Regions from separate parts of the Streptomyces formicae genome, predicted to be linked through region 2. Evidence: riboswitches for the same ligand, from Rfam matches in the RefSeq annotation. Region 2 holds a riboswitch; each other region holds the start of a gene.
What was found. Region 2 has a riboswitch for cyclic di-AMP ahead of KY5_RS30390 (M23 family metallopeptidase). Riboswitches for the same ligand answer to the same signal wherever they lie in the genome.
Positions count from the first base shown of each region.

Region 1 (7,795 bases), 6.5 Mb from region 2:
CAAGCTCCTCGAAGAGCGGATCGTCTTCCTCGGCACTCCCATCGACGAGACGTCGGCGAACGACGTGATGGCGCAGTTCATGCACCTCGAGCACCAGGCGCCGGAGCGTGACATCTCGCTGTACATCAACTCCCCCGGCGGCTCGTTCAGCGCGATGACCGCCCTGTACGACACGATCCAGTTCGTCACCTGTGACGTGGAGACGACCTGTCTGGGGCAGGCGGCGTCATCCGCCGCCGTGCTGCTCGCCGCGGGCACGCCCGGCAAGCGCTTCGCGCTGCCCGGCGCGCGCGTGCTCATCCACCAGCCGTCCATCGGCGAGCCGGTCCGCGGGCAGGCGAGCGACCTCGCGATCCAGGCCGACGAGATCCTGCGCACCCGGCGGCTCCTGGAGGAACTGCTCGTACGGCACACCGGACAGAGCCCCGAGCGGATCAGCGCCGACATCGAGCGGGACAAGATCCTCGATGCCCCCACGGCCGTCGAGTACGGCCTGGTGGACGGCATCATCCCGAGCCGCAAGAGCACACTGTCCGCGCACGACGGGAGGTGAGCCCGACATGCTTCCCCACCTCCCGCCCCTGCCCGCGCTGACGCGCGCCGAGGCCGAGTTGGTCGACCGCTACCTCGAAGTCGTCGACCTGGTGGGCCGGATCAACCCGGCAAGGGGCGAACTCACCTACGGAGGACTGCGCGCGGCCCAGGCCCTGGTGACCAGCGCGAAGGACCTGCGGGACGCGCTGACCCTGATGCACCGGCGCGGCGAGAGCGAAGTGCACGCGCCCACGCTGGCCCGCGCGCTGCGCGTGCTCGACGGCGAGCGAAGGACCCGCCGCGTCACCGTGCCACCCCCGTCACAGAGTTGATCACGCCCCTCGGCCAGACCCCTGTGGCTATGCGCCCGTTGACCGCCACCGAAGGCCCGAAACCCGTCGCGCCGCACTCTCCGGAACGTCCGGAGCCGTGTTGAAACGGACCAGACGAGCTACCCCGAACGGCGTAGCGAAGGGTCCGCCAAGGCGTGGTCGAGAGTTGCGTCAGAGGTGTACGAGGAGTGCGGAACGGACCATTCCGGTGCTGGTCGAACCGTCGTCGGCCACCCGGACGGCTGCCCCTTTCGGGCGGTGTCCACCTGAACGGGTCAGTCGTGAGGAGCCTCACAAAACGCCGTTTCGGCTCGGTTTTTTCGCCCTTGTCGGGTCAAGATCCTCTCCGACGACAAGCCCCCGCCACAGCGGCGGGGCGGTCCGGGCGGACGCCGAGTCCTGCCGCCACCCGGATGACCGGTCGACATCGGTGCAACGGCAGGAGTGGAGGACCCAAGCACGGCGGGCCCGTCCGGAAGGTCCGGACGACGCGCCCTTGGGGTGAAGCCGCAGAGCACGACGCGGCCGGGCATCTTCGCCTGCCCGAACCCGACAGGTCATCTTTCACAGGCGGCTGACGAAGGGTTGCGCATGACTGCGCTGAATCATGTTCCGTCGCTGCTCAGCAGGACGGGGGCCGCTTCGGCCCTCACGCTCGCCGTCGTAGGCGGCACCGTGGTGGCCCCCGGGCTCACCGGGGAAGCGCAAGCGGCCACTCACGGGACGAAGGCGCTCAAGATCGCGGCTTCCAAGAAGGGCTCCCCCTACCGCTACGGCGCGGCGGGACCCAACCGGTTCGACTGCTCGGGCCTGACGCTCTACTCGTTCAAGAAGACGGGCAAGAAACTGCCGCGCACCGCCGCCGCGCAGTACAACAAGACCAAGCACATCTCCAAGTCCCAGCGGACCCGCGGCGACCTGGTGTTCTTCCACTCCGGAAGGAACGTCTACCACGTCGGGATCTACGCGGGTAACGGCCGCATCTGGCACGCGCCCAAGCGGAACACCGTGGTGCGCCTGGAGAAGATCTGGTCCAAGAGCGTCTGGTACGGCCGGGTCCGCTGACCCTCGCCGCGACCGTCCTGTCCCCCGAGCACTCCGGAGTGCTCGGGGGTCAGGCCAGAACGGGCTCCACCAGGAGCACCAGACCCAGCACGCCGAGCGCGACACCGGTGACCGCCTCGATGGCACGGGCCGTACGGGGCCTGCGCAGCCACCTGCCGAGCCGGTCGACGAGCAGGGCCACCGCCGGGAACCACAGCAGGGCGAGCGCCACCACGATGGACGCGAGCAGCAAGGTCCTGGGCATCGCGGGACTGCCCGCGGGCACGAACTGGGGCAGCACGCTCAGGAACGTGATCGACGCCTTGGGGTTGAGGGCGTTGGTCAGGAAGCCTTCCCGCAGACCACCGGCCCGCGCCGTCAGCACGTCCTGCGCCGTCTCACGCGGTCGTGCCGCCGAGCGCAGCGCGCGATGGGCGAGGTACAGCACATAGGCGGCGCCGACCAGTTGGAGCGCCCGGAAGAGCGCGGGGACCGCGGCGAGCACCGCGGCGACGCCCGCGACCGCGAGGGCCGTGTGCACCAGGAGTCCGGCCGCGACCCCGATCGCACTGGCCACGCCCGCCCGCCGGGAGGCGAGGGAGTTGCGTACGACGACGGTGAAGTCGGCACCGGGCATGGCGACCATGCCCGCGGCGAACAGGGTGAAGGCGACCAGTTGTGCGTCCATGCCGCCCAGCCTGCCGGTCCCGAGCCTTCAACGGGTATGTGGAATATCCTGACCGTGACTTAAGCAGCCGTTTAGTCTCCGGGTCTGCGGGCCGGGATCCGGGTGGCCTGCCGCCGGAGCCGTACGCGCGCCCTTCGCGCCGCAAGGAGCTGCCATGTACGACCCCACGCGGCTCGCCGCACTCGTCGCGGTCTCCGAGGCCGGTTCGATCACCCGGGCCGCCGAGCGGCTCGGCTACACCGTGCCCGCCCTCTCGCAGCAACTGGCCAAGCTGGAGCGGGAGGCAGGGACGGCGCTGCTCGTACGCCATCACCGCGGGGCGCGGCTGACCGGCGCGGGCGAACTCCTGGCGGCCAGGGCCCGCCGGGTACTCGACGAGATGGAGCGCGCCCGGCACGAACTCGCGCAGCTCGCGGGCCTGTCGGGCGGCAGGCTCCGCGTCGGCACCTTCACGACCGCGGGCATCCATCTGCTGCCGCCCGTCCTGACCGCGTTCCGCAGGGCCCACCCGGACGTGGAACTGACCGTCGCGGGGTACGAACCGCCGTTCGGTGTCGCGGCGGTGGCGGCGGGCGAGGTCGATCTGGCTCTCACCCACGCCTACGAGCCCGCCGACGCGGTGCCGCTGCCCGCCGCCGTCTCCGCCGAGCGGATCCTCGTGGAGGAACTGGTCCTGGTGACGCAGCCGGGGCACGCCCTTGCGAGCGGCACGGCACGGCTGCCGCTGGAGGCCCTCGCCGGGCAGCCGCTGATCAGCATGGCGCCGACGCATCCGCCCCGACAGGCCGTGGAGCGGGCGCTCGCACGGGCCGGTGCGACGCCCTCGGTGCTGGTCGAAACGCCGGGCTACGCCCTGGTCTGCGCGCTGGTCAGCGCCGGGCTCGGCATCGCCGTGGTGCCGGAGATGGTGGCGCGGACCGCCGCCACCCCGGTCGGCACGCGCCTGCTGGAACCGGGCGACCTGCGGCGCACCATCTCCGTCGTCCACCGCACCGACGAGTCGACCGCCGCCGCGGACTCGTTCCGGGCGCTGCTGCGCGGGGCCTACGGCCGCTCAGTGGGCTGAGTCGGGGCGGGCGGGGTCAGCGGGCCGGGTCGCGGGGCCTGCCCTCGACCGGCGCCGTCCACGGCAGGGCGATCCAGACCGTCTTGCCGCCCTCCTCCGTGGGGCTGACGGACAGCCTGCCGCCGCACTCGGCGGCGAGCCAGCGGATGATCACCATGCCCCGGCCGTTGTCCTGCTGGACGGCGGCGGGCAGCCGCTTGGGGTAGCGGGGGTGGCTGTCGGTGACGCCGATCCGCAACTGTTCGTCCCGGTCGAGTTCGAGGCCCACGGTGAAGGTCGGCGACTGGCCGAGGGTGTGCTGCACGGCGTTCGTCGCGAGCTCGGAGACGATCAGCCTGATCGTGTCCGCCACGTCGGCCTCCGCGGGGAGGCCCCACTCCATGAGCACCCGCGAGACGTACTTGCGGGCCGCGGGGACCGAGGCGGGATCGCTCGGCAGGGTGACGGATGCTTCCTGGTGATCTGCCATGGCGACGCTGTCCCTTTCCCACCGGGACTGGTCTCGCCGACTCGTGGCGGATGACTCGAGGACAATCCCGGACTGGTGCTATCGCGCCAGCCTGCCACTCCTTGGCCGGTCACGGGTGGCGATCCACCGAGATGTGCATATATCTGTCGCTCGAAGCGGTGAACTCTGCAACGACAGACCGTATTTGGGCGGGACACCGGCACTTCCTCTACTGTCGCCTATTGCCCCCACCCAGCCGCCGCCTCACCGACGGCTCCGTCCGGAAGGAGACGGGCATGCAGTACGGGCCCGCGGTGCGTCGCCGCCAACTCGGCGCGGAATTGCGCACCCTGCGCGGCCTGGCCGGACTCACCAGCAGCGAGGCCGCGGCCAAGGTCGGCTGGCACCAGTCGAAGGTCAGCCGGATCGAGACGGGACGCAGCGGCGTGAAGGCCCCCGACGTGCGCCTGCTGCTCGAGGCGTACGACGTGAAGGACCCCCATCTCATCGAACGCCTGGCCGCGTTGGGCGGGTCCGACGAAGCGGGCGCGGGGCGTCACCACTGGTGGAAGGCCTACCGCGACCTGCTGCCCGCGACCTATCGCGACTTCATCAGCCTGGAATCGCAGGCGAGTTGGCTGCGCACCCTGGAAACCAGCGTCGTGCCCGGCCTGTTGCAGACCGCGGACTACGCCCGCGCGGTGACCAGGGCCGCGCTCGGCGGGCTGCCCGAGGAGCAGGTCAACGCCCTGGTGGAGGTGCGGCTCGCCCGCCAGGACGTACTGCGCGCGGATCCGCCGCTGCGGCTGAGCGTGGTGCTCGACGAGGCGGTGCTGCGCCGCCCGGTGGGCGGGGAACGGGTCTTCGCGGGGCAGCTCGCGCGGTTACGGGAGTCGGCACACCTGCCCCATGTGCGGCTTCAGGTACTGCCGTTCGCCGCCGGAGAGCACGTTGGCCTGATCGGGCCTTTCGTTATTTTCTCATTTCCGAACATTGCTGATCTGGATCTGGTTGTTCTCGACCATTTGACGAGTAGCCTCTACCTCGAACGGAAAGAAGACCTCCAGGCATACACGGAGGCCTTCAACTCCCTTCAGGAACAGGCGCTATCACCAGAGGACTCAACGGATTTCATCGCCGGGCTAGGCGGTGGCGCATAAGGAGGCACCATGACCGAACTGCCTCGACACCTACCTTCCAGCACCACACTGCACGGTGCGCGGTGGCAGCGCAGCAGCCGCAGTAATGGAATGAACAACTGTGTCGAGACGGCCACGCTCGACTCGGGTCCGCTGACCGGCCTGCGTGCCGTGCGTGACTCGAAGGACACGGCAGGGCCCGCCCTGCTCTTCTCCCCCGGCCCCTGGGAGACATTCGTAGACAGCCTCCGGTGAGCAGACCCCGGCCCAGGCCGGGCCGGGACCGGTTCTTACCCGGGTGCGTTGCGGCTGATCACTCGTACGGCATCGGCGATCTGTTCGTCGGTGAGATCCGCACGGGCGGTCAGCCGCAGTCGCGAGATGCCGTCCGGCACGGACGGCGGCCTGAAGCACCCCACCGCGAGACCCTCGGCCCGGCAGTCGGCCGCCCAGCGCACGGCCCCGTCCGGTGAAGGCGCCCGTACGGAGACGACGGCGGCCTCGGGACGCACCGCCGCGAGACCCTCCGCCGTGAGCAGCCGATACAGCTCGGCGGCGACCTCCCGCGCCCGCTCCGCACGCTCCGGCTCGGCGCGCAGCAGACGCAGGGCGGCGAGCGCGGCACCGGCCGAAGCGGGCGCGAGCCCGGTGTCGAAGATGAAGGTGCGGGCCGCGTTCACCAGGTGCTCGATGACCTTGGCGGGACCGAGCACGGCGCCGCCCTGACTGCCGAAGGACTTCGAGAGCGTGAGCGTGACCACGGTGTCGGGCGCGCCCGCGAGCCCCGCCGCGTGCGGCGCGCCCCGGCCGCCGGACCCCAGCACACCGAGCCCGTGGGCGTCGTCGATGACGAGCCCCGCGCCGAACTCCCGGCACGCGGTGGCCAGTTCGTCGAGCGGCGCGGCGTCGCCGTCCACCGAGAACACCGAGTCGGTGACCATCAGGGCGGGGCCGCCGTGGGCCTCCAGGGTCTTGCGCACCGCGGCGGGGTCGGCGTGCGGCACCACCTGTGTCGCGGCGCGGGCGAGGCGGCAGCCGTCGATCAGGGAGGCGTGGTTGCTCGCGTCGGAGACGATCAGGGAGCCGTGCGGGGCGAGCGCGGTGAGGGCCGCGAGGTTCGCGGTGTACCCGGAGGAGAACACGAGCGCCGCCTCGAAGCCGCAGAACTCCGCGAGTTCCCGCTCCAGTTCGGCGTGCAGCTCCGTCGTGCCCGTCACCAGGCGCGAGCCGGTCGCGCCGCCGCCCCAGCGCCGGGCCGCCCCGGCCGCGCCCTCGGCGATCGCGGGATGCCGGGTCAGGCCCAGGTAGTCGTTGCTCGCCAGGTCGAGGAGGCCGCCCGGGTCGGCCGCGCGGGGCCGCAGGGTGCGGACGAGACCGGCCGCCGACCGTAGCCCGGCCTGCTCGTCGAGCCAGTCGAACGGCGTGCTCGCCGGTTCCGCCACACGGGGCCTGTTTGTAGACATTGCACAGACCCTAGCCGCCCGGCCACCTGGCCAGGGTGTGGCAATACCCACACCTCAAACCGTTTCTGTTGTACGAACTCTCCTTGGCCAGGGGGGTCGCCGTACGTAAGGATCAGCGCCATGGATCTGCTGAACACGCTGGTGGACAAGGGGCTTCGGCGCGAACTGCCGACCCGCGAAGAGGCGCTGGCCGTACTGGCCACCTCCGACGACGACCTCCTGGACGTAGTGGCCGCCGCAGGGAAGGTGCGGCGGCACTGGTTCGGGCGACGGGTGAAACTCAACTATCTGGTCAATCTCAAGTCGGGCCTGTGCCCCGAGGACTGCTCGTACTGTTCGCAGCGGCTCGGCTCCAAGGCCGAGATCCTCAAGTACACCTGGCTCAAGCCCGACGAGGCGTCCCAGGCCGCGGCCGCCGGGGTCGCGGGCGGCGCCAAGCGCGTCTGCCTGGTGGCGAGCGGCCGGGGGCCGACGGACCGGGACGTCGACCGTGTCGCGCAGACCATCGCCGCGGTCAAGGAGCAGAACGAGGGCGTCGAGGTGTGCGCCTGCCTCGGCCTGCTCTCGGACGGCCAGGCGGAGCGCCTGCGGGGCGCGGGCGCCGACGCGTACAACCACAACCTCAACACGTCCGAGGCGACGTACGGCGACATCACCAAGACGCATACGTACGCCGACCGCGTCGACACCGTCCAGAAGGCGCACGCGGCGGGCCTCTCCGCCTGCTCGGGGCTGATCGCGGGCATGGGCGAGAGCGACCACGACCTGGTCGACGTGGTGTACGCGCTGCGCGAACTCGACGCGGACTCCGTGCCGGTGAACTTCCTGATCCCCTTCGAGGGCACGCCGCTCGCCAAGGAGTGGAACCTCACGCCGCAGCGCTGCCTGCGCATCCTGGCCATGACCCGCTTCGTCTGCCCGGACATCGAGGTGCGCATCGCGGGCGGCCGCGAGGTCCATCTGCGCTCGATGCAGCCGCTCGCCCTGAACCTCGCCAACTCCATCTTCCTGGGCGACTACCTGACCAGTGAGGGCCAGGCGGGCCAGGCGGACCTGGACATGATCGCGGACGCCGGTTTCG
Region 1 covers NZ_CP022685.1:448,556-456,350, forward strand. Annotated here, with positions in the region: gene KY5_RS01865 (ATP-dependent Clp protease proteolytic subunit) at 1-553, shown strand, start outside; gene KY5_RS01870 (hypothetical protein) at 561-866, shown strand; cyclic di-AMP (ydaO/yuaA leader) riboswitch at 1,276-1,454, shown strand; gene KY5_RS01875 (C40 family peptidase) at 1,458-1,931, shown strand; gene KY5_RS01880 (LysE family translocator) at 1,981-2,598, opposite strand; gene KY5_RS01885 (LysR family transcriptional regulator) at 2,753-3,664, shown strand; gene KY5_RS01890 (ATP-binding protein) at 3,681-4,133, opposite strand; gene KY5_RS01895 (helix-turn-helix domain-containing protein) at 4,409-5,272, shown strand; gene KY5_RS01900 (DUF397 domain-containing protein) at 5,282-5,506, shown strand; gene KY5_RS01905 (8-amino-7-oxononanoate synthase) at 5,542-6,714, opposite strand; gene bioB (biotin synthase BioB) at 6,835-7,795, shown strand, end outside.
Region 1: it holds a riboswitch for cyclic di-AMP, as region 2 does, so the genes downstream of both, KY5_RS01875 (C40 family peptidase) here and KY5_RS30390 (M23 family metallopeptidase) in region 2, are expected to answer to the same signal.

Region 2 (7,795 bases):
GCGGGCAGGGACATCAGCGGGCGGTCTCCGCGGTCGCCTCGGACAGGGCCTGGGCGAAGGCCAGCGTCTGGCGCACGGCGTCGGGGCCGTCGCCCGCCTCGCTGACGCGCAGGCTGAGGTCGTCGGCGGTCGAGCTGCCGGTGTACCCGTGGTCCGCCTCGCAGTTGGGGTCGCCGCAGGCCGCGGGCTCCAGGTCGATGCGGGAGACGGCGCCCCAGCCGATGGTCAGGACGACCTCGCGGGGCAGCGCGCCCGGCACGTACTTCTCCGGGTTGGCGACGACGCGGCTGACGACGACCGACGAGATCCGGCCGATCTTGACCGACTCGGTGGAGGTCGTCGCGTACGGCGTCGGGGACGTGCTGTCCGCCGCCTGCTCGTCGGTGTGGCTGACGATGAAGCGCGTGCCGGTCAGGACGAGGACCGTGACGTGCCGACGCACCTCGTTCGCGTCGAACGTGGTCTCCTGGTGGACCAGATACGACCCGATGGCCTCGCCGCCGATCGCGGCCTCCACCGCCTCGGCCACGAGGGCCGGGTAGTAGCCGCTGCGCTCGATCGCCGCGCGCAGCCCCTGGGTCGTCGTACCGGTCTTTGCCATGCCCTCCATCCTACGGCCCGGCGCGGGGCGCACGGTGCCCCGTGGCGGCCCCGGTGCCCGGCGGGTGCGCTCGGGCGTCCCGCTCAGTAGCCGGGCAGGGTGCGCGGCCCGAGGTCGTCGCGGGCGGGCGGGGGCGCGAGCCGCACGGAGGCGCCGAGCACGGAGAGTCCTCGCGGGGCCACGACCACGGGCTCCAGGGAGACGCCGACCACCTCCGGGTGGTCGTCGACGAGCCGCGAGACCCGCTGGAGCAGCTCTTCGAGGGCCGGGGTGTCCACGGGGGCGGAGCCGCGCCAGCCGAACAGGAGCGGAGCGGTCCGGATGGATCTGATCAGGGAGCCCGCCTCCCGGTCGGTGACCGGGACGAGCCGGTGGGCGGTGTCGCCGAGCAGCTCGGAGGCGGCGCCCGCGAGACCGAAGGAGAGCACCGCTCCGGCCGCCGGGTCGATGACCGCGCGGACGACGGTGTCGACGCCGCGCGGGACCATCCCCTGGACGACCGGACGCAGCTCGGCGGGCTTGCCGAAGGTGTCGGTCAACTCCTGGTAGGCCCTGCGCAACTGCTCCTCGTCCGCGAGGTCGAGGCGGACGCCGCCGAGGTCGGCGCGGTGGCGCAGGTGCGGGGCCGTGGTCTTCAGGGCGACGGGATAGCCGAGCGTGCGGGCGGCCGCGGCGGCCGCGTCCGGATCGGGCGCGGGCAGGGCGCGGCGTACGCGAATGCCGTAGCGCCCGAGCAGTTCGTGGGCGTCGTCCTGGCCGAGGGTGGCGCCGCGCGGATCGTCCTCACCGGCGAGCAGCTCCCCGATCCGCTCGGCGGCCCCGCCCTCGTCGATGTCCTCGTACTCGTGCACCCGCCCGGGCTCGGCGGCATCGCGCCGCCACTGCGCGTACTTGACCGCTTCGGAGAGGGCCCGCACGGCCCGCTCGGCGGCGGGGTAGGCGGGGATGCGGTAGTCCTCCGGGTGAGTCGCTCCTGTTGTGGGCAGGCGTCCCGCACGGCGGGACGGGTGGGCACAACCCCCGTCGCGGAGTACCGGTACTGGAGCATCAGGCCGGGTACTAGTAGCAGCGGCCAACGCGGCAGCAAGCCCACCAAGCTCGACGTGAACCACGGCGACCGGCTTCGCAGAGCAGCGCGCGGCGGCGGCCCGCAACTCCGTGGCCAGGGTCTCGGGGTCGGCAGCGCCCCCGTCCTCCCGCACCCACGGAATCGCGTTGACGATCACCGCGTCACACCCGTCGTCCGACAACGCGTCGGCGAGCGCGGCCCTGAAGTCCGCGGGCGTCGCCCCGGTCGTCAGATCGCGCGGCGGCAGCGGCCGCAGCCCGTCGGCCACGCACGCGTCGTACGTGAGGAGCCCGAGCGACTCGGAGTTGCCGAGGATCGCCACGCGCGGCCCCGCGGGCAGCGGCTGGCCCGCGAGGAGCAGCCCCGCGTCGACCATCTCCGTGACCGTGTCGACGCGGATGACACCCGCCTGGCGCAGCAGCGCGGAGACGGTGGCGTGCGGCAGGCGCGTGGGCTGCACGGCGTGCCCGGTCGGCGCGATGCCGCTGTGCCGGGCGCCCTGCACCACGACGAGCGGCTTGGCGCTCGCCGAACGGCGGGCGAGGCGGGTGAACTTGCGGGGGTTGCCGATGGTCTCCAGGTACATCAGCGTGACGTCGGTGTCCGGGTCCTCGTACCAGTACTGGAGGACGTCGTTGCCCGACACGTCCGCACGGTTGCCCGAACCCACGAACGTGGAGAGGCCCGCGCCCCTCCGGTGGAGGCCGGACAGCAGGGCGATGCCGATCGCGCCGGACTGCGTGAACAGACCGATCCTGCCGCGCGCGGGTCCCTCGGGCGCGAGCGAGGCGTTGAGCCGCACCTCCGGAGAGGTGTTGATGACCCCGAAGGCGTTCGGGCCGATGATGCGCATGCCGTACGACCGTGCCTGGCGCACCAGTTCGCGCTGCCGCTCGCGCCCCTCGGCGCCGCTCTCCGCATACCCCGCGGAGATCACCACCAGGCCCTGCACGCCGCGCTCACCGCACTCGGCGACGACCCGCGGCACCCGTTCCGCGGGCACCGCAACGACCGCGAGGTCGACCGGCTCACCGGTGTCGATGTCCCGCACGGAGCGGTGGGCGGGCACCCCGTCGAGCTCGCCGTCGCCGTCGAACTCGCCGTTCACCGCGTACAGCCGACCGGCGTATCCGGCCTCCTGGAGGTTGCGCAGCACGCTGCGGCCGACCCCGCCGGGGGCGCGGCCCACGCCGACCACGGCGACCGAGCGGGGGGTCAGGAGTCGCTGCACGGACCGCGCCTCGGCACGGTGCTCGCGGGCGCGCTGCACGGCGAGCGAGCGGTCGGTCGGCTCCAGATCGAACTCCAGGCGTACGACGCCGTCCTCGAAGCTGCGCTTCTGCTGGTAGCCCGCGTCCGTGAACACCTTGATCATCTTGGTGTTGGCGGGCAGCACCTCGGCCACGAAGCGGCGGATGCCGCGCTCCCTGGCGACGGCCGCGATGTGCTCGAGGAGCGTGGAGGCCACTCCCCTGCCCTGGTGGGCGTCCTGCACGAGGAAGGCGACCTCGGCCTCGTCGGCGGGCGCGCTGGCGGCCATGCCGCGTCCGTCGATGCGGTCGTAGCGCACGGTGGCGATGAACTCGCCGCCGACGGTCGCCGCGAGCCCCACGCGGTCCACCTGGTCGTGATGGGTGAACCGGTGCACGTCCTTGGCGGAGAGGCGGGGGTAGGGCGCGAAGAACCGGTAGTACTTCGACTCGTCCGAGACCTGCTCGTAGAAGCTGACGAGACGGTCCGCGTCCTCGGCCGTGATGGGCCTGATCCGGGCGGTGCCCCCGTCGCGCAGCACCACATCGGCTTCCCAGTGGGCGGGATAGTCGTGCCGATCCGGCTGATCCGACGGGCTCTGCATGGGGCCAGGGTACGGGTCGCGCGCCCGCTGGGGCCGGGGCAGGCTAGGACAGGTCGAAAGGCGACCGGGAGCGGGACGTACGTCCGGCAGACCACCCGTGACGGCATGAGACACTGGTCTAGACAAGTGTGAAACACCTGGAAGGGCAGCAACACATGGCTGAGCGCCGCGTCAACGTCGGCTGGGCCGAGGGCCTCCACGCCCGACCCGCCTCCATCTTCGTCCGCGCGGCCACGGCCGCCGGCGTCCCCGTGACGATCGCCAAGGCCGACGGCAACCCGGTCAACGCCGCCTCGATGCTCGCGGTGCTCGGCCTGGGCGCCCAGGGCGGCGAGGAGATCGTGCTCGCCTCCGACGCCGAGGGTGCGGACGCCGCCCTCGACCGTCTGGCGAAGCTCGTCGCCGAGGGGCTCGAGGAGCTTCCGGAGACGGTCTAGGACACGTCGGACACGTTCCACGAAATACGTCGATGGGGTCGCCCGGAATTCCGGGCGACCCCATCGACGTATGTAGAGAGAATAAAAAGAGAGCCGTCCCGCTTTACCTACTTCTTGTATACGGCGCCCGTGTTAATTCCGGAGCGCCGCCGTGTTTACTGCAGGTTGCACTTCGCTCACACCGTCGCCCCGCGCCGACGGGCGCAATCGGTACGCGCCCTTCGCCCGCTCCACGTGCGCCGCGGTCAGCGACCTGGCGCGCTCCGCGTCCCCGCGGGCCACCGCGCCGACGATCGCCGCCCGCTCGGACCACGACTCCGTAGAGGCCGCCCGCGCCTCCAGGACGTACATCCAGTCGACCTTGCGCCGCAGCTGGGTGAGGAGCACGCCGATGCCGGGGCCGCCGGACGCCTGGGCGAGCGTCTCGTGGAACCAGCCCACGAGCGAGCGCAGGTCCTCCCCCTGCCCGCGCCGTGAGCGCTCCTGGCCGAGCCTGACCAGGCCGCGGAGGACCTTGAGGTGCGCCTCGGTGCGGTGCTGCGCCGCGCGCGCCGCAGCGAGCGGTTCGAGCAGCGCCCTGACCTCCAGGAGGTCGGCGGCCTCCCGCTCGGTGGGCTCGGCCACGCACGCGCCCGCGTGCCTGCGGGTCACCACGAAACCCTCGGCCTCCAGGGTGCGCAGCGCCTCGCGCACGGGCACGCGCGAGACTCCGTAGCGCCGTGCGAGGAGCTCCTCGGTGAGCCGGCCGCCCCGTTCGTGGACGCCGGAGACGATGTCGTCCCGGATGGCCGTGCAGACCGATTGCGCGGGAATGCGCATGACCCAACCTCCGCCTTAATCCCCGCGAAACGCGGTCGATTGACGCTCGCCCGTCGACTCTATTGCAGGGCGCCGGAATTTCCGACGGCGGACCGAAATCCATGGATACCTTTTAGCCAAGACCAAGGGCAAGGCCAAGGACAAGGGCCGGGAAACGGCGAATGCCCCGGCTCGGTGAGCCGGGGCATTCGGTGCGTCGTTCAGGGGGCGACGGGTCAGACGTTGACGCCGTGCCCGCGCAGGTACGCGATGGGGTCCATGTCCGAGCCGTAGTCGGCGCCGGTGCGGGCCTCGAAGTGGAGGTGGGGGCCACTGGAGTTGCCGGTGGAGCCCGAGAGGCCGATCTGCTGGCCCGGGGTGACCGTCTGGCCGACGGTGACGCCGAGGGACGACATGTGGCCGTACTGGGTGTACGTGCCGTCGTTCATCTTGATGACCACGTTGTTGCCGTAGGCGCCGCCCCAGCCGGCCTCGACGACGGTGCCGGAGCCCACCGCGTGGACCGAGGTGCCGGACGCGGCGTGGAAGTCGATGCCGGTGTGGCTGCCGGAGGACCACATGGCGCCGCCGGTCTGGTAGCCCGTGGAGACGTACGAGCCGGAGATCGGGGCGACGTAGGTGTTCAGGCGCTTGCGCTCGGCCTCGCGGGCGGCGCGCTCCTTGGCCTCGCGCTCCTCCTTGGCCTTGGCCTTCGCCTTGGCCTCGGCCTTGCGCTTCTCCTCGGCCGCCTTCTTCTTGGCGGCCTCTTCGGCCTGCTTCGCGGCAGCGGCGTCGGCGGCGGCCTGCTTCTGCGCGGCGGCCTGGGCGTCGACGCTCTCGGCGAGCGAGTCGCCCACGGAGATGGCCTGGGTGAGGCCGGTGTGCTCGACGGCGGCGTCTTCGGCGGCGAGCGCCGGAGCGGCCAGCCCTCCGATGACACCGGTGGTGGTGAGCGCGGCGACGCCAGCTACGTTCGCGGTGGTACGCGTGAGGCGGCTCGGGCGACGGTGCTTCCCGGTGGCACGGGTGAACGCCATGAAGCGGCTGATCCTTTCCTTCCTTCTCGCCTACCGGGTTAGCTGACGGGTTCGGAGCAGGAAGGTCTCCTACGAGTTCCTCGCCTGGCGGCAAGGTTCCCGATTCACCCCAGGGACGTGTGGGTCCCCGGCTCCCCTGGCTCGCGCCGTACGGGGACTCGGCGATGACTGTCCGGTGCCGCGGATGCGACGTACTGCGTGACGGACAGCCGGATCGAAGCTAAACGGACCGTCTTTCAATCGCCAAACAGAACTAGCTTTTTGTAGCGCACGCCACACGGCAGACAGGCAACCTCCATATGAATTCGGACATATGGGGACCCCGGCGGTCACTTCGGCCACCGGGGTCCCGATATGTCCTGACTGCCCCTCAGCTCGTGACGACGGTCACTTCGCCGATCCCGAGCGCCCTGACGGGCTCCTCGATCTCCTCCGCGTCGCCGACGAGGATCGTCACCAGGCGGTCCTCCGGGAAGGCGTTCACGACGGCCGCGGTGGCCTCCACGGTGCCGGTGGCGGCGAGCCGCCGGTACAGCTGCGCCTGGAAGTCGTCCGGCAGGTGCTGCTCGACCTGGTCGGCGAGCGTGGCCGCCACGGAGGCCGCCATCTCGTACTTGAGCGGGGCCACGCCCACCAGGTTCTGCACGGCCACGTCGCGCTCGGCGTCCGTGAGGCCCTCGGCGGCCAGCGTGCGCAGCACCTTCCAGAGGTCGTCGAGCGCCGGGCCCGTGGACGCCGTGTCGACCGAGCCGCTGATGGCGAGCATCGCCGCGCCGGAGCCGTCCGGCCCGGAGCGCAGCACCTGGCCGAACGCCCGTACGCCGTAGGTGTATCCCTTCTCCTCGCGCAGGACGCGGTCCAGGCGCGAGGTGAGGGTGCCGCCCAGGCAGTACGTACCGAGCACCTGGGCGGGCCAGACGCGGTCGTGCCGGTCGGCGCCGATGCGGCCGATCAGGAGCTGCGTCTGCACCGCGCCAGGGCGGTGCACGATCACGACGCGGCCGGTGTCGTCGGCGGTCACCGGAGGCACCGGACGCGCCTCCGCCGTGTCACCGGTCCAGGCGCCGACGGTGTCCGCGAGGACGGCGTCCAGGTCGGTGCCCGTGAGGTCGCCGACCACGACGAGGGTGGCCGTCGCGGGCCTGACGTGCTTCTCGTAGAAGGCCCGCACGGCCGCCGAGTCGATGGCCGAGACCGTCTCCTCGCTGCCCTGGCGCGGCCGCGACATGCGCGAGGTCGCGGGGAAGAGCTGCCGGGAGAGCTCCTTGGCGGCGCGGCGGGCCGGGTTGGCCGCCTCGTGCGGGATCTCGTCCAGGCGGTTGGCCACCAGGCGCTCGATCTCGCTGTCCGCGAAGGCCGGGGCGCGCAGCGCGTCGGCGACCAGGCCGAGCCCCTTCGAGAGCCGGGAGACCGGGACTTCGAGCGACACGCGTACGCCCGGGTGGTCGGCGTGCGCGTCGAGCGTCGCGCCACAGCGGTCGAGCTCGGCGGCGAACTCCTCGGCGGAGTGCTTGTCGGTGCCCTCGTTGAAGGCCCTCGCCATGATCGTGGCCACGCCGTCGAGGCCCGCGGGCTCGGCTTCGAGAGGCGCTTCGAGGTGGATCTCGACGGCGATCACCTGCTGGCCGGGGCGGTGGCAGCGCAGCACCGTGAGGCCGTTGGTGAGGGTGCCGCGCTCGGGGGCGGGGAAGGCCCAGGGAGTGGCGGTGCCCGCCTGGGGCTGCGGGTGGAACTGCATCGTCGCGGCCTCGGTCACTTCGCCGCCTCCTCGTCGTCTGCGTCGGCGTCGGCGCCGTCTTCGGGGGTCACCGGCTCGTACACGAGCACCGCGCGGTTGTCGGGGCGCAGGCGGGCCTTGGCGATCTCCTGGACCTCCTCGGCGGTCACATCGAGAACGCGCTGGACGGCGGTCAGGGCGAGCTGCGGGTCACCGAACAGGACGGCGTACCTGCACAGTTCGTCGGCGCGGCCCGCGACCGTGCCGAGGCGGTCGAGCCA
Region 2 covers NZ_CP022685.1:6,932,846-6,940,640, reverse strand. Annotated here, with positions in the region: gene KY5_RS30420 (alkaline phosphatase family protein) at 1-14, opposite strand, end outside; gene KY5_RS30415 (DUF5998 family protein) at 14-601, opposite strand; gene KY5_RS30410 (bifunctional GNAT family N-acetyltransferase/acetate--CoA ligase family protein) at 685-3,525, opposite strand; gene KY5_RS30400 (HPr family phosphocarrier protein) at 3,681-3,962, shown strand; gene KY5_RS30395 (GntR family transcriptional regulator) at 4,095-4,781, opposite strand; gene KY5_RS30390 (M23 family metallopeptidase) at 4,997-5,797, opposite strand; cyclic di-AMP (ydaO/yuaA leader) riboswitch at 5,810-5,971, opposite strand; gene KY5_RS30385 (M16 family metallopeptidase) at 6,168-7,553, opposite strand; gene KY5_RS30380 (M16 family metallopeptidase) at 7,550-7,795, opposite strand, start outside.

Region 3 (7,795 bases), 1.3 Mb from region 2:
CCGTCGGGGAGCTCGACTCCCCCGCCCTCGGCACCCGGCGCCGACCACGCGCACTACGCGACGTACGACCAGCACCATGCCGCTCCCCAGGGGCATGACGCCTACGCCACCGGAAGCTTCAGCACCGGGAGTTTCGACACCGGCAGCTTCGCCGCCGACCCCCTCTTCGGGGACATGAACGGCGGCGGCCAGAGCACGTACGACACGGGCCAGTGGGCGACCACCACCGGCACCCAGCAGACGCTCAACTACGACGCGTACGCGGCGCAGCACCACGCGGCCACGTACGACACCGGCAGCTACGACACCACCGGGATGTGGGCGACGGGCAGCTATCAGCAGCTCGCCGACATCCCCTCGCAGCCGGGCCCCGACACCAGCGGCCAGTGGGACGCCACCGCCTGGAACCAGCCGTCGAGCACCGGCCAGTGGGACACACAGACCTTCGAGACGGGTGCGTACGACACGGGTGCGTACGACGCGACCGCGTGGAACTCGGCGGGCGGGACCTACGAGTCCCCCGCACCGCACGAACCGCAGTCGTACGAACCCGCCGAGGCGTACGACCCGTACGACCCCTACACCGCGTACGAGGCCGACACCCCCTACGCGACCGAGGCCGCGTACGAGGCCGAAGCGGCCGCCTACGAGGCCGACGACGAGGACCTCGAACCGATCGGGGAGCCCCTGGGCACCGAGGCCGAGGGCCGTTCCCCCCGCGGCGGACGCGGAGCGGGCGGCACGGGCCGCTCGAGGACCCGCCGCCGCTCCCCCGCCAAGCGCTCCGCGCTCTTCACCGTCGCCGTGCCGTCGGCCTGCGTGATGGGCGTCGCGGGTGTCGCCGCCGCGTCCGTGGGCAGCTTCGGCGGGGACGAGAGCAAAGACACGACGGCGTCGGCCCCGGACCCCACGTCCGTGAAGCCGTCCGCCGCCAACAACAAGCTGGACACCCAGCTGGCGAACCTCTCCGCCGACGCGGGCGACTTCGCGGACCGCGCGAGCCGCACGCAGGAGCGCATCGACCTCAAGGCCCAGAAGGCGGCGGCCGAGAAGAAGGCGGCCGCGGAGGCCGCGCGCAAGGAGCGGCTGCGCCCCAAGTTCGCGCTGCCGGTGAAGCAGCACGGCCTGAGCGCGTACTACGGCCAGGCGGGCGTCAACTGGATGTCCGCGCACTCCGGCATCGACTTCCCCGTGTCGTACGGCACGGAGGTGCTCGCCGCGACCGACGGCACCGTCTCCACGAAGTGGAACAGCGCCTACGGCAACATGGCGATCGTGACCGCCAAGGACGGCACGGAGACCTGGTACTGCCACCTCTCCACGCACAAGATCTCCAGCGGCCCGGTGAAGGCGGGCGAGCCCATCGCCTTCTCCGGCAACTCGGGCAACTCCACAGGACCGCACCTGCACTTCGAGGTGCGTCCCGGCGGCGGCTCCGCGATCGACCCGCTGCCGTGGCTGCGCAGCCACGGCCTCGACCCGACGTAGGCGGCGAGCGCCGCCGTCCCGCAGGGCCACCGACCCCGCGGGACCACGACAGTCCCTAGAGCTTCTCCACCGGGCCTAGAGCTTCTCCACCGGCGCGTACCTCAGCAGCAGCCGCTTCGGCTTGGGCTCGCCGAAGTCCACCGTCGCCTCGGCGTTCGCACCCGATCCCTTGACGCCAACCACGGTCCCGAGGCCGAACTGGTCGTGCGTGACCCGGTCGCCGACCGCGAGCGCGACCACCGGCTTCTCCGTCGCACGGCGCGTGGCGAACCCCTGCGCGCCCCCGGAGCGCGACCGCGACGAGGACAGCGACGAGGCGATGCCGCCGGCCGGACCAGACGAACCCGACGAACCCGAGGACGCCGGGGCGCCGACCGCGCCCGTCCGCTTCCAGTCCAGGTGGGTGTCCGGGATCTCCTCCAGGAAGCGCGACGGCGGGTTGTACGAGGGCTGGCCCCAGGCGCTGCGCATCGAGGACCGCGTCAGATAGAGCCGCTCACGCGCGCGCGTGATGCCCACGTACGCCAGGCGCCGCTCCTCCTCCAGCTCCTTGACCTGCCCCAACGAGCGCATGTGCGGGAAGACGCCGTCTTCCATGCCGGTCAGGAAGACCACGGGGAATTCGAGGCCCTTGGCGGTGTGCAGCGTCATCAGGGTGATGACTCCGGAGCCGTCGTCCTCCTCGTCCGGGATCTGGTCGGAGTCGGCGACCAGGGCGACGCGCTCCAGGAAGTCGGAGAGCGAACCGGTGGTCGCGGCACCGGCCGCCTCCCCGGCACCCTCCGCGTCCGCCGCGTTCTCCCCGCCGTCGCCCTCCGCGCCTTCGGTGGCTTCGGTGGCTCCGGCGGCCTGGCCGCTCTCCTGCTCGAACTCCAGCGCCACGGCGGCGAGTTCCTGGAGGTTCTCGATGCGCGTCTCGTCCTGCGGGTCGGTGGACGCCTGCAACTCGGCGAGATAGCCGGTCCGTTCGAGCACGGCCTCCAGGACGACCGCCGGGCCCGCGCCGGACTCGACGATGGTCCGCAGCTCCTCCATCAGCGTGTTGAAACGCCTGACGGCATTGGTCGACCTGGCGGCCATGCCGTACGCCTCGTCGACGCGGCGCAGCGCCTGCGGGAAGGAGATCTTCTCGCGCTGGGACAGCGCGTCGATCATCGCCTCGGCGCGGTCGCCGATGCCTCGCTTGGGGACGTTGAGGATGCGCCGCAGCGGCACCGCGTCCTCGGGGTTGGCGAGCACGCGCAGGTACGCGAGGACGTCCCTGACCTCCTTGCGCTCGTAGAAGCGCACGCCGCCGACGACCTTGTAGGGCAGGCCGACGCGGATGAAGATCTCTTCGAAGACACGGGACTGCGCGTTCGTACGGTAGAAGATCGCGACGTCGCCCGCCTTCGCGTCGCCCGCGTCGGTGAGCCGGTCGATCTCGTCGGCGACGAACTGCGCCTCGTCGTGCTCGGTGTCCGCGACGTATCCCGTGATGCGCGCGCCCGCGCCCTGGTTGGTCCACAGGTTCTTCGGGCGGCGGCTCTCGTTCCGCTCGATGACCGCGTTCGCGGCGGTCAGGATCGTCTGCGTGGAGCGGTAGTTCTGCTCCAGGAGGATCGTCGTCGCGTCCGTGTAGTCCTCCTCGAACTGGAGGATGTTGCGGATGGTGGCGCCGCGGAAGGCGTAGATCGACTGGTCCGCGTCACCCACCACACAGAGCTCGCCGGGGTCGTCGCCCTCGCCTCCGGAGGGGCCGACCAGCTCGCGCACCAAGGCGTACTGCGCGTGGTTGGTGTCCTGGTACTCGTCGACCATGACGTGCCGGAAGCGGCGCCTGTAGTGCTCGGCGACGTCGGGGAAGGCGCGCAGGAGGTGGACCGTCGTCATGATCAGGTCGTCGAAGTCCAGTGCGTTCGCCTCGCGGAGGCGGGACTGGTACATCGCGTAGGCCTGGGCGAGGGTCTTCTCGAAGCCGTCGGCGGCCTGGCCCGCGAAGTCCTCCTCGTCGATCAGCTCGTTCTTCAGGTTGGAGATCTTGGCGCTGAAGGACTTCGGCGGGAACTTCTTCGGGTCGAGGTCCAGATCGCGGCAGACCAGGGCCATCAGACGCTTGGAGTCCGCGGCGTCGTAGATCGAGAAGGAGGACGTGAAGCCCAGCTTCTTGTACTCGCGGCGCAGGATGCGGACGCAGGCGCTGTGGAACGTCGACACCCACATCGCGTTCGCCCGGGGGCCGACGAGCTGCTCGACGCGCTCCTTCATCTCGCCCGCGGCCTTGTTCGTGAAGGTGATCGCGAGGATCTGGCCGGGGTGGGCGCCGCGCTCGGCGAGGAGGTACGCGATGCGGTGGGTCAGCACGCGGGTCTTGCCGGAACCGGCACCGGCGACGATGAGCAGCGGGGAGCCCGCGTGCACGACGGCCGCGCGCTGGTTCTCGTTGAGACCGTCGAGAAGCGTCGCCGGGTCGATGACCGGGCGCGGGGCACCACCGCGGTAGTGCGTGTCCCGGGTCATGGGCGCGTCGAACTTCCCGTCGAACAGATCGTCCGGAACGGGCTCCGGAGCGGTGTCCTCGGGTGGCGGCGGGGGCTCTTCGTCCGCGGCCCGTGAGGGCTGCAGGTCCGCCAGGAAGCTGTCATCAAAGAGGCTGCTCATCGCCTCCCGAGTCTAGGCGGCCCCACTGACAACCCGCCCCGGGTTCCGGCCACCTCCGCCCGATGACGTCCCGCCCCCGGGCGGTCACGCTCCGCTTTCGCGCGGCATGCCCCCATCGGGCGCTTCGAAAAGTCACGAAAATGTATCGGGCATATCGAACATCAACCTTCACACGGGCCACACGAGTTGGCTAGCGTGCTGCGCGGGCTGCTCGTCCCCCCACCGGCGAACCCCGCCGGGAACGGGTGGCCTCCGCCGAGTTCGACATGGTCGGAGCCGGGGACCCACCAAGACCTTGGGGTGAATCGGCCCCGTACGAAGCACGACGTACGGGACCGTAGGGCAACCTTCCGGATCGTCCGCCCGAACCCGACAGCTAACCCGGTAGGCGGTCTACGGAAGGAGTCGCCTCTCTTGGCGTCGCACCGCAAGCCGCGGACCCGGGCAGCCGGTAAACGCACGGCCCCCGCCATCGGCATCACCACGGCCGCCCTCACCTCGGTGGCACTCCTGTCGCAGAGCGCGCAGGCGGCCCCCTCAGCGCCGACGAAGCCCAGCCTCGAAGAAGTGCAGAAGAAGGTCGACGACCTCTACCACCAGGCGGGCGTGGCCACCCAGAAGTACAACTCGGCCAAGGAGAAGACCGGCAAGCAGCGCAAGAAGGTCGACCATCTCCTGGACGACGTGGCCAAGCGCACCGAGAAGCTGAACGAGGCCCGCCAGGAGCTCGGCTCCTTCGCCGCCGCGCAGTACCGCACCGGCGCCGTCTCCGAGACGGCGACGATGATGCTCGCCAACGATCCGCAGGGCTACTTCGACCAGAACCACCTGTCGGACCGGCTCACCGAGCGCCAGAAGAAGGCGGTCGACGACTACCAGACCGAGCAGGTCTCGGCGACGAAGCAGCGCACGAAGGCGGCGAAGAGCCTCAAGACGCTGACCGACTCGCGGGACGACCTCAGGACGAGCAAGCGGACCGTCCAGAAGAAGCTGGGCGAGGCCCGCAAGCTCCTGTCGGAGCTGACCGCGGAGGAGAAGGCCAGGCTCGCGTCGATCGAGCGAAAGAAGGAGCAGGAGGCCAAGCGCAAGGCCGAGGAGCTGGCCCGCAAGCAGGCCGCCGAGGCGGAGCGCGAGCGCAAGGCGGAAGAGGCGGCCCAGAAGGAGAAGCAGAAGGAGAAGGACGGGGGCCAGGACTCCGGTTCCGGCTCGGGTTCCGGCTCCGGATCGGGCTCGGGCACCGGTTCGGGCTCGGGGAGCACGGACGGCAGCTACGCCACCAAGGCCGCGAAGGTGATCGACTTCGCCGAGGCCCAGATCGGCAAGCCGTACGTCTGGGGCGCGACGGGCCCCGACTCCTACGACTGCTCCGGGCTCACCCAGGACGCGTGGAAGGCCGCCGGGATCTCCCTGCCGCGCACCACGTGGGACCAGGTGAAGGTCGGCACGACGGTGAAGACGGCCGACGCCAAGCCGGGCGACCTGGTCTTCTTCTACGACGACATCAGCCACGTCGGGATCTACATCGGCAACGGCAAGATGATCCACGCCCCGAAGCCGGGCGCGAACGTCCGCGTCGAGTCGATCTACTACATGCCGATCCACAGCGTGGTGCGTCCCGCCTGAGTACGGCCTGAGTACGGAAGGGGCCGATCGGCGAGGTCTCAGGGTGCGGGTGGGTCTTGGGCGGACAGTTCTTCGGCCAGTTCCATACAGCGCAGGCGGGCCGGGGAGAAGTCGTAGGGCATCTTGCCCGTGGCTTCGAGGACGCTCATGGAGTCGGCCTGCCGCCCGCCTGAGCCGAGGTCGGCCTCGTCCTCGCCGTCAGCGGCGGTAGCAGGGTGCAGGGCGTCCCAGGCGTCGAAGAGGGCGTCGTCGTCCGCGGCCAGGCCGGACTCCTCGATGACGGCGTAGAGGGCGTTCTCGAAGGCGTGCCGCTCGACGGCCACTTGAGCCACCCGTGGATCGTCGACGGCGACGCTGTCGTCGAGCGCCTCCTCGGCGTCCTCGATGCGGTCGGATTCCTTCCGCAGAGCGGGATGCGTGGCCAGGGCGATGAAGCGGGTGGCCTGGACGGCCGCGCCGAGCGGACCGAAGATCCGCTCGGTGACCAGCAGACCGTCCAGGTCCGCCTGGCGCAGGGAGCCCTCCGGCAGGTCCTTGAGGCGTGCGGTGACGAAGTCGGAGAGCAGGCCCGTCCGGCTGCCCTCGGTGCGCATCCGCCGCACGGCGGCCCGTTGCCGCCGCACTTCCGCCTCCTGCTCGGCGAGGGTTTCCTCCAGCCGCTCCAGGACGCCCGCGATGCCGTCTCCGCCGTCCCCGCCGTCCGCCCCGGCAGAGGCGGTGTCGGTGGTGAAGGCGTCGCGGATGTCGTCCAGGGCGATCCCGGCGTCGGCGGTCTTGCGGATCCACAGCAGGCGGATCATGTCCTCGTACCCGTAGCGGCGACGGCCGTCGCCGCCCCGCTCGGGCTCGGGGAGCAGACCGATCTCGTGGTAGTGGCGAATCGCTCGTGGCGTGCTGCCGACGAAGGCCGCCGCGTCCCCGATCTTGACCTGGCGGGGCGGCGTGAAAGACGAACGCATGAGCCGGGGCCTTTCCTCAAGGGATCGGGACGTAGGGATCAGGCAAGTAGTAATCGGGCAAGCAGTGATCGGGGCGCAGGTCCACCGCACCACATGCCGCTACGGAAGGTGCAACCCCGGCCGACCGAAAAGCACCCTCTACGCGAAGCACCCTCTACGCGCGCGTGGCCCGCATCCTCCAGGGGATGCGGGCCACGCGCGCGTAGAGGGCGGAAAACTCAGGTCCAGAGCACCGCGATGAAGATGTTCGCCACGGTCAGCAGACCCACCGCCCCGAACATCCCCTTGTCGACCTTCTCCTCGTCCCGCTTCACATAGACCAGCGCGAGGATCACGATCAGCACGGCCATCTTGATGCCGATCTTGAGGTTGTTGACCGGGTTGTCGTCCGCCTGGTTCAGGCCGACCAGGACGACACCGGTGACGAGCATGGTCAGCGCGCCGTGCAGCATCGCGGGGCTGAAGCGGGCGGTGCCCTGGCCCATCTGCTTCATCTGGGTCAGGAAGCCGCCCAGGAGCGAGGCGATGCCGATGATGTGCAGGCCGACGAAGAGATGGATGAGTACGTCCATGAGCCGGAGCCTAACCGGGGCCTGTTTTCCCCGGGACGGCCGGTCCCTTATCACCGCCAGGCGAGCCGTCGGGGCACAAACGTCACATCGGTCATAGAGCCATGTGAAGTGGGTGTTCAAGGGCGATTCGCGCGATCACATTCAGTCACCGTGCTGTCCACATCCTCCACTTCCGCGCAATCCCTCACCAGGCCGTGACGGTCAGGTTTAGCGTCCTCCACCAGGTGACCGGCTCCCCACCGCCGCCCGGACCCGGGGCGGCAGTCGGCCACCACCGCCGAGGAACCGGCGGCGGTCCGCTCCCCCTGTGCGGGCCGCCGCCGGACACGTGAGGAGCTCCACTTCGTGTCAGCGCACCGCAAGCCCAAGCAGCGCTCGCTCAGCGGAAACACCGCTCGCACGGCCGTCACCATCGCCCTCGCCGGGGCCGCGTCGGCGACCGCGTTCGACGGCGTGGGGCACGCGGAACCCCGCCTCAGCCCCGCCGAGGTGAAGTCCAAGGTCGACTCGCTC
Region 3 covers NZ_CP022685.1:5,681,208-5,689,002, reverse strand. Annotated here, with positions in the region: gene KY5_RS24865 (M23 family metallopeptidase) at 1-1,488, shown strand, start outside; gene KY5_RS24860 (ATP-dependent DNA helicase) at 1,564-4,128, opposite strand; cyclic di-AMP (ydaO/yuaA leader) riboswitch at 4,372-4,535, shown strand; gene KY5_RS24855 (C40 family peptidase) at 4,543-5,751, shown strand; gene KY5_RS24850 (MerR family transcriptional regulator) at 5,790-6,710, opposite strand; gene KY5_RS24845 (hypothetical protein) at 6,929-7,282, opposite strand; gene KY5_RS24840 (C40 family peptidase) at 7,628-7,795, shown strand, end outside.
Region 3: it holds a riboswitch for cyclic di-AMP, as region 2 does, so the genes downstream of both, KY5_RS24855 (C40 family peptidase) here and KY5_RS30390 (M23 family metallopeptidase) in region 2, are expected to answer to the same signal.

Region 4 (7,795 bases), 2.4 Mb from region 2:
GGCTCTCCCAGGAGACGTGCCGCAACTTCAAGCACGCCAGTTACTCGCTCGCCGCGACCGCGCACATGGCGGAGACCGCCCACCACCAGGGCGTCGACCTGTACGGCGAGGTCGAGGACCGGCTGCGGGCCGCCTTCGAGTTCCACTCCACGTACCAGCTGGGCGCCAAGGCGCCGGACTGGCTGTGCGGCGGCAAGGTGCGGCGCGACATGGGGCCCGACACCGAGGTGGGCCTGAACCACCTGCGGGGGCGGCTGAAGCTGGCGATGCCGCAGACCGAGAAGTACACGGAGCAGCGGCGGCCCGAGGGGACGGACGACCTCTTCGTGGCCTGGGAGACCCTCACGCACGCGGGCAACACGTAAGTGGTTCGAACCACCCCTCCGGATGGCGTAGAGTTGTGTTCACCGACGCGGGGTGGAGCAGCTCGGTAGCTCGCTGGGCTCATAACCCAGAGGTCGCAGGTTCAAATCCTGTCCCCGCTACTGAAGGCCGAAGGCCCGGAACCATGAAAATGGTTCCGGGCCTTCGGTGTTTTCCCGCGCCGCCGATTTGGCGCATTGTCGCCTTTGCGCTGACACGTGTGCGGTGAGTAGTTTCGTGTTCACTATGGGTCGCGTGGGCATGGTGGGTTCGGTGAGGCCGAGGCGAAGGCCGGGGCGAGGGTTCGTCCTCGCGCTGCTGTTCGCCGTGTGCGCGCTCTTCCTCGGCGTCTGCCACGGCCACCTGAACGTCACCCCCGCGGGCGCCCCCGTCAGCGCCGTCGGCCAGCACGAGTGCCCGGGGTCCGGGCACGGCGCGCACGCCGAGGCCGACGGGCAGGTCGCCGCGCAGCCCGTGGACCGTGCCGTGCCGGACGGGGTGGGGGCGGGCCGCGTCGAGGTCTCGTCCGCCCCGCCCGGCGGCGGCCGCTCGCTCGCCACCCGGACCAGGGCAGGACCGCACGTCGCGGGCCACTCACTGCTCATCGCCATCGGGATCGACAGGAACTGAGCGCACACGGAGCCCGACCACTCCGTCAGTGCCCTCATCCGCGTACCCGAAGGACGTCAGCTACATGATCAGCAACTTGCAGCCCGCGGCGGCCGCCGTGGGAAACACCCCCGTGCTCTGGATCGACGAACCGTCGGACGACGGCGGCCGGGGCTTCTGGGCCAAGCTCGAAGGCTTCAACTTCGGCGGCATCAAGGACCGCGCCGCCCTCTACATGGTCGAAAGGGCGCGTGCGCGCGGCGAGTTGAGGCCCGGCGCGCCCATCGTCGAGTCGACGTCGGGCACCCTCGGGCTCGGCCTCGCGCTCGCCGGGGTGCGGTACGGCCACCCCGTGCACATCGTGACCGACCCGGGCCTGGAACCCATCGTGGAGCGCATGCTCACCGCGCACGGCGCCCGCATCCACCTCGTACGCGAACCGAGCGGCCGGGGAGGCTGGCAGCAGGCGCGCGTCGACTGGGTCGCCGAGCTCATGGCGGGGCCCGAGCTCGGCGGCGGCGCGTGGTGCCCGAACCAGTACCACAACCCGGACAACCCGGCGGCCTACGGCCCGCTCGCGGCCGAACTCGTCGGGCAGCTCGGCCAGTTCGACGTGCTCGTGTGCGCGGTCGGGACCGGCGGGCACTCGGCGGGGATCGCGCGGGCGCTGCGCGGCGGCGCGCTGCCGGGGCTCGAACTGGTCGGCGTGGACAGCGTCGCTTCGACCATCTTCGGCCTGGACGCGGGCCCGCGCCTGATGCGCGGCCTCGGCTCCTCGATCCACCCCGGCAACGTCGACCACGACGCCTTCGACGAGGTGCACTGGGTCGGGCCCGCGGAGGCGGTGCGGTGCGCGCGGCGGCTCGCCGAGCGGCAGTTCGCCACCGGCGGCTGGAGCGTCGGCGCGGTGGCGCTGGTGGCCGGCTGGCTGGCCAGGACGCGGCCGCGCGGCACCCGCGTCGCCGCGGTCTTCCCCGACGGACCGCAGCGCTACTTCGACACGGTCTTCAGCGACGAGTACTGCGCGGCCAAGGGCCTGACCGGCGGCGCGGTGCCGGACAAGCCCCGCGAGGTGACCGGGCCCGAGCAGGGCATCACCGAGTGGTCCCGGTGGGCCCGCAGCACCAAGGGTGCGGTGCTGTGACCGGGATCTGGCGCCGGGCCAGGGCGTTCGAGCCCGCGGTGCAGCTGCTCTTCGTCAACCAGTTCACGATCAACCTCGGCTTCTACATGCTGATGCCGTACCTGGCGGCCCATCTGTCGGGCCAACTCGGGCTCGCCGCCTGGGCGGTGGGCCTGGTGCTCGGGGTCAGGAACCTCTCCCAGCAGGGCATGTTCCTGGTCGGCGGGGCGCTCGCCGACAGGCTCGGCTTCAAGCCGATGATCGTCGCGGGGTGCGCGCTGCGGACCGTCGGCTTCGGGGCGCTCGCCTTCGCCGACACGCTGCCGGTGCTGATCGCCGCGTCGGTGGCGACCGGGCTCGCGGGGGCGCTCTTCAATCCGGCGGTACGGGCGTACGTCGCCGCGGAGGCGGGGCCGCCCGAGCGCCGCGTGGAGGCGTTCGCGCTGTTCAACGTCTTCTACCAGACCGGCATCCTGCTCGGGCCGCTCGTCGGACTCGCCCTGACGGGGTTCGACTTCCGGCTGACCTGCGCGGTGGCCGCCGTGCTGTTCGCGGCGCTCTCGGTGGTCCAGATCCTCCGGCTGCCCGCGCGGCGGCGCACCGAGGCCGCGGCGGAGGCGGGCGGCCAGTGGCGCGTGGTGCTCGGCAACCGGACGTTCTGGCTCTTCTCGCTCGCCATGACCGGGTCGTACGTCCTGTCCTTCCAGGTCTACCTCGCGCTGCCGCTGTCCGTGGAGCGGCTGCTCGGCGAGGGCACCGCGGGCACCGTCGCGACCAGCTCGCTCTTCGTGGTGTCCGGGCTCGTCGCGCTGCTCGGGCAGCTGCGGATCACCGACTGGTGCCGACGCACCTGGACGCGCGAGCAGTGCCTGGTCGCCGGGCTCGGCCTGATGGGCGCCGCGTTCCTGCCGCCCGCGCTCGGCGGCTCCCGGTACGTCGGGGTCGCGGGCCTGCTCCTGTGCGCGGCGGCGCTCGCCGCGGCGACCGCCGTGCTCTACCCCTTCGAGATGGACACCGTCGTCTCGCTCGCGGGGGACCGCTGGGTGGCCACGCACTACGGCCTCTACAACACCGTCTGCGGCATCGGCATCACCGCGGGCAACCTCGGCATGGGCGCCCTGCTCGACGCCACCCGTGACCTGCCCGCACTGCCCTGGCTGGTCCTGGCCGCCCTCGGCGCGTGCTGCGCGGTGGCGCTGCGCGGACTCGCCAGGTCGGGGCGGCTCGCACCCGTCCCCGCGGTGACCGGCGCCTAACCCGGTCGGCCCACACCAGGTCGCACCCTCACCGCGCTGCGGGAAGCCTGAGTGCAGCGCGGTGAGGTGCTGGGCGCGCACAGTCGGCGGGAGAGCGAGCGGTGGGGCAGCGAGGAGGACGTGACGGTGGCCGTGGGGGGAGACGCGCCGACCGGATCGACGACAGCGGCGCCACCGCGCACGAAGGGACCTTCGTGCGGGCACTGCCCGTCCTGCTGCTCGTCGTCGGAGTGGTGTACGACGCGCTGACACCGCCCGAGTTCACCGCGGCGCCCCTGTTCACCGCGGCCCCGCTGATCGCCGCCCCCTTCTACTCGCTGCTCAACACCGTCCTGACCGGCGCGGCGGCGTCGGCCGCCGTCCTGCTCCTGCACTACGGAAACTCGTTCGACAGCACGGTCGAGACGGTCACCGAGCTGATCACCGTGCTGACGGTCGCGGGGCTCGCGGTCGTCATCAACCGCGTGGTGCGCCGGGGCAACGCCAGGCTCGCCACCGCGCGCACCATCGCGGAGGCCACCCAGCGCGCCGTCCTGCCCGAACCGGATCCGCGCATCGGCGGCCTGGACATCGCGGCACGGTACGAGGCCGCGCAGGCCGACGCGTTCATCGGCGGGGACCTCTACGCCGTGCAGGACACCCCGCACGGCGTACGGCTCATCGTCGGCGACGTACGGGGCAAGGGCATGGGCGCGGTCGCGGCCGTCGCCGTGGTCATCGGCGCCTTCCGGGAGGCCGCCGAGCAGGAGGCCACGCTGGAGGCGGTGGCGCAGCGCCTGGAGCGCGCCCTCGCGCGCGAGGGCACCCGGCGCGAAGGGCTCGACGCGTTCGAGGGGTTCACCACCGCAGTCCTCGGCGAGATCCGGCACGGCGAAGGCGTCGTACGCCTGATCAACCGGGGGCACCCGGCCCCGCTGCTGCTGCGCGGGGACGGTCGCCTGCGCGTGCTCGCGGCGACCGAGCCCGCGCTGCCGCTCGGCATGGGAGATCTGGGGGCCTGGCCGGACCGCGCGGACGAGTCGGAGTTCCCGCCGGGCGCGACGCTGCTCTTCTACACGGACGGCCTCTCCGAGGCGCGGGACGCGGCGGGCGTCTTCTACGATCCGGCGGCGCGCCTCGGCGGCCGGATCTTCCCGGGCCTGGACGGCCCGCACGCGCTGCTCGCCACGCTCGTGCAGGAGGTGCGGCGGCACACCGGGGGCGGGGCGACGGACGACATGGCGCTGCTCGCGGTGCGGCGTCCCGTCGTACACCAGGCGGAGGTCACCGACGGGGAGGTCACCGACGGTGAGTGAAGCGCGCCCCTCCGCATAACAACTGACGCACTGTCAAGAGAATGTGAAGTTCCGGTGTGGGCGGTTCCGGGGTCAACTCGCCCCGTTCCTCACCCCCGTGTCCCGTTAAGTACAGGCCAAGGGCGTTAACGATCAGTCGGAACGGCTTGGAATCCGCCCCCGCTGTCTATTAACGTTCGATAACGCAGCGCGGTCGTCCCAGCCGTCACTAGAGGCGGCTCCGTGCGCACGCGCCTAATCCCGCAAGGGAGCCGGGGAACCACCAACTTGGGGTGAATCGGACCTCTGCGCATCCGTGCCAGATGTCCGTAGGAGACCTTCCTGCTCCGAACCCGTCAGCTAACCCGGTAGGCGAGAAGGAAGGAAAGGAGTGCGCCCCAGTGGCGTCCAACCGGCCTGCCCCCCAAGCCCCGTATGTGCCGAATGACGACGACTTCGGTGGATACGACCCGGAGTCCTGGGAAGAGTGGAACCCCACCGAGGAGTCCATCCGTCCCGTCCGCGGCAGGCACCGCGTGCACAAGAAGGGCGGCGGGCTCGCCCGTAGCTCCACCGTTCTCGGCGTCGGCGTCATAGCCGCGGTCGGCGCGGGCGGCATCGCCACCGCGCAGGGCGGCAAGCCGCCGGTCGCCATATCCATGCCCGACCTGCCGGGCGTCGGAGCCGTCGCCGACTCGCTTCCCGACGCCAAGTCCCTGCCGGGCGTGGGCTCCTTGATGTCCGACGACTCGTCGGACTCCTCGGACGCGAGCGCCCGCACCGCCGCCGCGCCGCTCACCGCCGCCGGTGTCAGCACCACCGACGCCGAGCAGGGCACCACCGACGCGGGCGAGGCGCTGCGCAGCCGCATCATGCGGCAGGCCGAGAACCAGCAGCACCAGGCGGACGACGCGGTGCGCGCCGAGGCCGAGCAGGCCGCCGCCGAGAAGGCCGCCGAGGAGGCCGCCGCCCAGCAGAAGGCGGCCGAGAAGGAGGTGGCGGCCAAGGCCGCCGCCAAGAAGAAGAAGGAGGAGGAGGCCCGCAAGGCCAAGGCGGAGGCCGAGCGCCTGGCGAAGCTCGCCAAGAGCTACGTGATCCCCACCTCCTCGTACACGCTGACCTCGCACTTCGGCGACTCCGGATCCATGTGGTCCTCCGGCCACCACACCGGCCTCGACTTCGCGGCGCCGACCGGCACGCCGCTCAAGGCCGTGCACACCGGCACCGTCAAGGAGGCGGGCTGGGCGGGCGCTTACGGCTACCGCACCGTCCTGGAGCTCGAGGACGGCACGGAGATCTGGTACTGCCACCAGTCCTCGCTCAACGTCAGCGCGGGCCAGAAGGTCTCCACCGGCGACGTCATCGGCCGCGTCGGCGCGACCGGCAACGTGACCGGGCCGCACCTCCACATGGAGGTCCACACGCCCGACGGCACCGGGATCGACCCGCTCGGCTGGCTGCAGGGCAAGGGCCTGAACCCCTGACGCACCACCAGAACCCCGGAGGTCCTGGCGACAACCCCCCGACGTCAGGGCCCCGGTTTGGTGGGGCCTACACGGAATTCCGTTTCCCGTGGGCGCGTTGAGCAGCACATGACTTCTCTTCGCACACTCGGCTCCTCCGACCTCGAGGTCTTCCCGCTCTCCCTGGGCGGCAACGTCTTCGGCTGGACCGCCGACAGGACCGCGTCCTTCGCCGTCCTGGACGCCTACGCCGCGGCGGGCGGCAACTTCGTCGACACCGCCGACGCGTACACGGCCTGGGTCGACGGCAACAAGGGCGGCGAGTCCGAGACCCTCATCGGCGAGTGGCTCACCGAGCGCGGCAACCGCTCCGACATCGTCGTGGCCACCAAGGTCGGCGCCCACCCCGACTACAAGGGCCTCTCCGCGACGACCATCAAGGCCGCCGCCGACGCCTCCCTCCAGCGCCTCGGCACCGACTACATCGACCTCTACTACACGCACTTCGACGACGAGTCGGTCCCCGTCGAGGAGATCATCGGAACCCTCGACGAGCTGGTGCGGGCGGGCAAGGTGCGGGCCATCGCCGCCTCGAACATCAGCCCCGAGCGGCTCCAGGAGTCCCTCGACCTCTCCGACCGCGAGGGCCTCGCGCGCTACGTCGCGCTCCAGCCGCACTACAACCTCGTCTCCCGCGACACCTACGAGGGCCCCCTCCAGGAGGTCGCCTCGCGTTCCGGTCTCGCCGCCGTCCCCTACTTCGCGCTCGCCGCGGGCTTCCTCACCGGCAAGTACCGCCCGGGCACCAAGGTCGAGAGCGCGCGCAGCGGACGTGCCGAGGCGTACGTCGGCACCGAGCGCGGCGACCGCGTCCTGACCGCGCTCGACGAGATCGCCCGGACGCACGGCGTCCAGGTCCCCACCGTGGCCCTCGCCTGGCTCGCCGCCCAGCCCACCGTGGCCGCGCCGATCGCCTCCGCGCGCACGCTCGAACAGCTGCCCGCGCTGCTCGCGGTGGCGGACCTGGAGCTGACGGAGGCCGAGCTCGCGGCGCTGACCGCGGCCTCCGCGTAGGGCCGCCGTGCCTCAGGAGCGGTAGGGGTTGTACGCCGGGTGCCCGTACGCCGGATAGGGCCCCTGCTGCCCGTACGGGTACCCGTAGGTGGCGTACGGCATCGGCGGGTGCATCGGCAGGACGACCGGTGCCGTGGCCCGCGCGGCGTACGCGAGCGAGGGCCTGGCGAGTTCGCGCCGCTCCCAGAGCTGTTCGAGCAGCTCCCGCTCCCGTACGACGAAGTCGGCCCCGGCCCGGCCGGACCTGCCCCGGTGCCGCAGGCGCGCGAGCGACGTCGCGTACGCCTCGTACTCCACGACGGCGCGCGCCGCGTCCTTGCCCCAGGTGTACGAGGCGTAGTCGCGGGCCAGGCCGCGGGCGCGCATCGAGCCGAGTGCGAACGGCTCGGGCGGGGTGAGCCAGCCCGCCGCCACGTACACCGGGAGCTCGGCACGGATCGTGCGCAGTTCGCGCTGCCGCGTCCAGATCGCCAGCCAGGTGAGCAGCCCGAACGAGGGCAGCATGAACACCGCGTACACGGTGAAGAAGCCGTACTGCCCGAAGACCGCCGAGCCGTTCCACAGCGCGTGCATGCCCATCGCGAGCAGCAGCCCGGCGGGCGGGAGCAGCACCTTGCGCACCCGCTGGCGGTC
Region 4 covers NZ_CP022685.1:4,572,833-4,580,627, reverse strand. Annotated here, with positions in the region: gene KY5_RS19555 (alginate lyase family protein) at 1-365, shown strand, start outside; tRNA gene KY5_RS19550 (tRNA-Met) at 412-485, shown strand; gene KY5_RS19545 (hypothetical protein) at 637-993, shown strand; gene KY5_RS19540 (PLP-dependent cysteine synthase family protein) at 1,058-2,116, shown strand; gene KY5_RS19535 (MFS transporter) at 2,113-3,351, shown strand; gene KY5_RS19530 (PP2C family protein-serine/threonine phosphatase) at 3,546-4,646, shown strand; cyclic di-AMP (ydaO/yuaA leader) riboswitch at 4,868-5,015, shown strand; gene KY5_RS19525 (M23 family metallopeptidase) at 5,027-6,109, shown strand; gene KY5_RS19520 (aldo/keto reductase) at 6,218-7,162, shown strand; gene KY5_RS19515 (PrsW family intramembrane metalloprotease) at 7,175-7,795, opposite strand, start outside.
Region 4: it holds a riboswitch for cyclic di-AMP, as region 2 does, so the genes downstream of both, KY5_RS19525 (M23 family metallopeptidase) here and KY5_RS30390 (M23 family metallopeptidase) in region 2, are expected to answer to the same signal.